One region of the uncultured Phascolarctobacterium sp. genome, then DNA from elsewhere that is predicted to be linked to it. Evidence: predicted binding sites of a transcription regulator. Region 1 holds the regulator's gene; the other holds the start of a gene.
The links. Region 1 encodes HrcA, which represses chaperone genes, less so after heat shock. Its sites were predicted from a motif close to TGTTAGCACTCNNNTNANNNGAGTGCTAACA; they were not measured.
Positions count from the first base shown of each region.

Region 2: groES (co-chaperone GroES) is a predicted target of HrcA. The motif match lies at 1,525-1,555, and genes of this name have one in related genera.

Region 1 covers NZ_CATWDQ010000005.1:142,163-144,628, forward strand. Annotated here, with positions in the region: gene dnaK (molecular chaperone DnaK) at 1-54, opposite strand, end outside; gene grpE (nucleotide exchange factor GrpE) at 103-702, opposite strand; gene hrcA (heat-inducible transcriptional repressor HrcA) at 726-1,745, opposite strand; gene hemW (radical SAM family heme chaperone HemW) at 1,846-2,466, opposite strand, start outside.
Region 2 covers NZ_CATWDQ010000006.1:89,406-91,871, reverse strand. Annotated here, with positions in the region: gene groL (chaperonin GroEL) at 1-1,146, opposite strand, end outside; gene groES (co-chaperone GroES) at 1,193-1,477, opposite strand; gene Q4G98_RS06675 (ANTAR domain-containing response regulator) at 1,674-2,258, opposite strand; gene Q4G98_RS06670 (PAS domain-containing sensor histidine kinase) at 2,255-2,466, opposite strand, start outside.

The DNA.
Region 1 (2,466 bases):
TACTGCTACTACAGAGTTAGTAGTACCTAAGTCAATACCAATTACTTTAGACATGATTTATTCCTCCTTGGGTTTATATGTTAATTTTAATTTATGTAGCAACTATTCGTTGCTGATAACTTTTACCTTGCTGTGCCGGATAACTTTATCACGCAGCTTATAGCCCTTTTCCAGAACCATTTCTACAATGTCCTCATCCATATCGGGATTCTGTCCTCTCATCACAGCTTCATGCAGCTCGGGATCGAATTTTTCGCCCTGGGCCTTTATTTCCTCTACGCCCAAATCTTTAAAAGTCTGCTCAAACTGACGTCTGATCATTTCAATACCGGAATAAATACCTGCAGCATCATCCGATTTTTGAGCAGCAGCCTCAGCACGTTCGAAATTATCCAGAACTTTTAAAAATTTCCCGACAACATCAGCTGTAACAAAAGTTGCCAGCTGTTCGCGTTCGGAAGTATTGCGGCGGCGGAAATTATCAAAATCTGCCTGCAGCCTCAAAACACGATTTTGCAGCTCCTCGATTTTGGCATCCTTTTCATCCTGTTCAGGAGTTTTTTCTTCAGCAGCTCCCTCACTCTTTTTTGCGGCAGTCTCATCGACTCCAGCAGCATCGGCTGCATTCGTTTGAGTTTCCTGCTGAGGTGTTTCTTCGGCAGTTGTTTGCTTTGAGTTCTCTTTCAAATCTTCTGTTTGCAAAACACTTCCTCCTTATAGTCTTTTTACTTATCTAAAATTGTCCGCAGATACTTATGCAGGTAATCCATTACAGAAATGACCTTACCATATTCCATACGGGTAGGACCTAAAACTGCCATCGTACCTACGATCTGACCATTCAGGCGATAAGTAGCCTGAACCATACTGCAATCCTGAATGCCGGTAAATTTATTTTCAGAACCTATCGTTACCCTGAGGCCTGAATCTTCACCGCCCTGCAGAAGATCCTTCAGGACCTTTTCTTCTTCTAATATGCCAAGGAGATTTCTGACTCTTTCCACATCGCGGAATTCCGGTTGATTAAGCAGCTGTTTTGTACCGCCCAAAAATACCTTTTGTTCCTGCCTGCGCCCTGTAATTTTACGTACGGCCTGCAGCAATGATGAGAAAATCAGTTTATCCTCGACCACATCTGTATGGACATTCTGTAAAAGCTCCACAGAAATATCACTGAGATTACGGTCTTCCAGTAATTTACTCATTTTACCTGCCAGATAATCCATTTCCTCTGGAGACATTCCCAAAGGGATATCAACAACGTTAGTATCAATGCTGCCATCATCGGCCACGATACATAAAATAGCATGCTGGCTGTCAAGCGGTAAAAATTTCAAATAACGGAAATTTGCAGTAGTCTGCTGATTAGTCAAAACCATAGAAACATTTTGTGTCATACGAGACAAGATCTTGGCCGTGGACTGGAAAATATCATCGATATTACGGCGGCGCTCATTATACCAGCCATCTATCAAAGCCATATCATTGTCTGTCAATGTCCCTGGTTCAATCAGAGAATCAACATAAAAACGATAAGCCTGAGCAGATGGAATACGTCCCGCCGAAGTATGCGGCTGTTCCAGATACCCAAGAAGCTCAAGATCTGACATCTCATTGCGGATCGTTGCCGGACTGAGCCCCAGGTCATACTTGCGGGCAATGGTACGGGAACCAACTGGTTCGGCTGATGAAATGTAGTCTTCTATGATAATTTGCAGGATCTTTTTCTTTCTTTCGTTTAACACGATCCCACCTCCAACTCGATTGTTAGCACTCATCTCTTTAGAGTGCTAACACCTTGATATTAGAATAGCACTGACCTTAACAGTTGTCAACAGATTTTTCTTACTTCACAAATATTTCAAAGATTTCGTTGCTGAAGCGCATCCCTTGCTCTGTCAGCCTCATCCGTCCGTGCCTGTCATCCAGAATAAGTAAATTTTCTTTAATAAATTTTTCTAATTCACTGCCAAATTCTAACATCACATCACAATCAAAGCGCTGCCTGGTTTCCATTAAATCGATTCCGGCCGCTGTACGCAAACCCATAAATAAATACTCAGCCAGCTGCGTTTCCCTCGTTAATTCTTCAATTGTTCCGGTAGTCTTACCAATATTAATGCCGTCAATATAGTCCATAACGGCAGCCGTTGATGTGAACCGTCTGTTACCGTCAAAACTGCAGGCAGCACTGCCAAAAGACAAATAAGGAAGATATTGCCAGTAAACAAGATTATGCCTGGACTCCTGCCCTGCTGCCGCATAATTGGAGATCTCATACCTATGCAGTCCCTGTGCCGCCAGATACTCCTGCACTAATTCATACATTGCCAGCTGAGTATCTTCGTCCGGCAGCTGCAGCTTCCCCTTGTCCACAAGCTCTGCCAAAGGCGTCTTTTCTTCAACTGTCAAGCCATATACCGACAAATGCTGCAAACCTATGTTAACCAACGCCCGCAGGCTGGT
Region 2 (2,466 bases), on a different contig from region 1:
AGCGGCACCAACTTTAATAACAGCTACGCCGCCTGCAAGTTTAGCCAAACGTTCCTGCAGTTTTTCTTTGTCGAATTCAGAAGTAGTTTCAGGAATCTGAGCGCGAATTTGAGCAACACGTGCTGCAATTTCCTCTTTATTACCGCCACCGTCGACGATAGTAGTCAGTTCTTTGGTTACACGAACCTGGCTGGCGCTGCCCAGATCTTCCATGCTGGCGCTGTCAAGTTTACGGCCAACTTCCTCACTGATAACGGTTGCACCGGTAAGAATTGCAATATCCTGCAGCATGGCTTTACGGCGATCACCGAAGCCAGGTGCTTTGACTGCAACAGCTTTGAAGGTGCCGCGCAATTTATTGACAACCAGAGTTGCCAAAGCTTCACCTTCAATATCTTCGGCAATAATAAGCAGTTCACGGCCGCCCTGAACAACTTTTTCCAGTACAGGCATAATATCCTGAATCATAGTGATTTTGCGGTCTGTGATAAGTACGAGCGGGTTATTGAGAACAGCTTCCATTTTGTCAGGATCTGTTGCCATATAGGGAGAAATATATCCGCGGTCAAATTGCATACCTTCGACTGTTTCCAGGCAGGTTTCCATCGTTTTGGATTCTTCAACAGTAATAACGCCGTCATCGCCAACTTTTTCCATAGCGTCGGCAATCAGGCCGCCGATCTCTTCATCAGCTGCGGAAATGGATGCAACCTGAGCTTTAGCTTCCTTAGTTTCAACTTTTTTGGAAACAGCTTTCAGCTCTTCTACTAAAACGTCAACCGCTTTTTGGATACCTTTTTTCAGAACCATCGGATTGGCGCCGGCAGCTACATTGCGCATACCTTCGCGAACCATGGCCTGTGCCAAAACAGTAGCAGTGGTAGTACCGTCACCGGCAACGTCGTTAGTTTTAGTGGCAACCTCTTTTACAAGCTGTGCACCCATATTTTCAAACGGATCTTCAAGTTCAATATCACGGGCGATAGTTACGCCGTCATTAGTAATAGTAGGTGCGCCGAATTTCTTTTCCAGCACTACGTTGCGGCCTTTAGGACCAAGGGTTACTTTTACTGCATCTGCTAACGCATTGACACCGCGCTCTAAACTGCGGCGAGCATCTTCGTTGAATTTTATTTCTTTTGCCATTTCAAATACACTCCTTTATATTTCACTTTCTGGTAAAAAGTATTGCTTACAGAACAGCAAGTACATCGCGTTCGCTGAGGATCAGATAATCTTTGCCGTCATATTTAAATTCAGTACCGGAATATTTTGCAAACACAACTTCTTCGCCGGCTTTAACTTCAGGAGCAACACGAGTGCCGTTATCCAGCATTTTTCCAGCCCCTACAGCTACAACTTTGCCAGTCTGCGGCTTTTCTTTAGAAGCCGTATCCGGCAAATAAATACCGCTGGAAGTCTTTTCCTCTTTTACTGTGAGTTCGACGATGATGTGATCTGCTAATGGTTTCAACATTTTCAAGTCCCCTTTCAGATACCTATATAAATTTTTTATTTTTCTTTTGTTAGCACTCATTATTGTCGAGTGCTAATTACATTTATTATTATATCCGTTTCCTGAAAAAATGCAAGACAATTCCTGTAAAATTTTTTGACAAAAAAGTGAAAAATTCACGCAAACCCTTTTCTCAGTCTGCGTGAATCCTGTATTTTTATTTGTTTTTCAGCGCCGCTGCGATCACAGCTTCCGCCAGTTCCTTAATGGAAATACGCCTGTTCATGCTGTATTGCTGCATTTTTCGATATGCTTCCTGCTCTGTAAAACCATGTGCTGACATCAAGATTCCTTTAGCCCGATCCAACAGCTTTCTTGTTTCCAGGCTTTCTTTTAAGACTCCCAATTCATCACCCAGTGCTTTGATTTCTTCAAAACGTGAAATAGCTATCTCCATTGCCGGAAACAGCTGTTCTTCACGAACAGGTTTCACCAAATACCCCAATACGCCTGAACTTTTGGCCTGTGCGACAATCTCCTGCTGACTATAGGCCGTCAGCAAAAGTACCGGGGCCAAATGCTCGTCAGTAATTATTTTTGATGCTGTGAGCCCATCCATTTGCGGCATTTTCACGTCCATAATTACAAGATCAGGCTGCAGGGTCCTCGTCATTGCAACTGCATCTTCACCGTTATCGGCTTCGCCTACAACTTCATGTCCCGCTTCTGCCAGCATTTCTTTGATATCAAGACGGATCAATGCTTCATCATCAGCTAAAACAATCTTCAAAGTCTCTCTCATTCTTCCCCCTCCAACTCCAACGGTATGGTAACTATGGCACAAGTCCCCTGCTTCAGAGACTCTATTGTAAAAGTACCACGAAGATCGGCCTCTACCATAGTTTTTATAATTTTTAAGCCCAAACTCGTCTGCTCTCCTAAAACAAACCCCTTGGGCAGGCCCTTGCCGTCATCACAGATTTTCAAACAATAACTGCCGGGTATTTTAT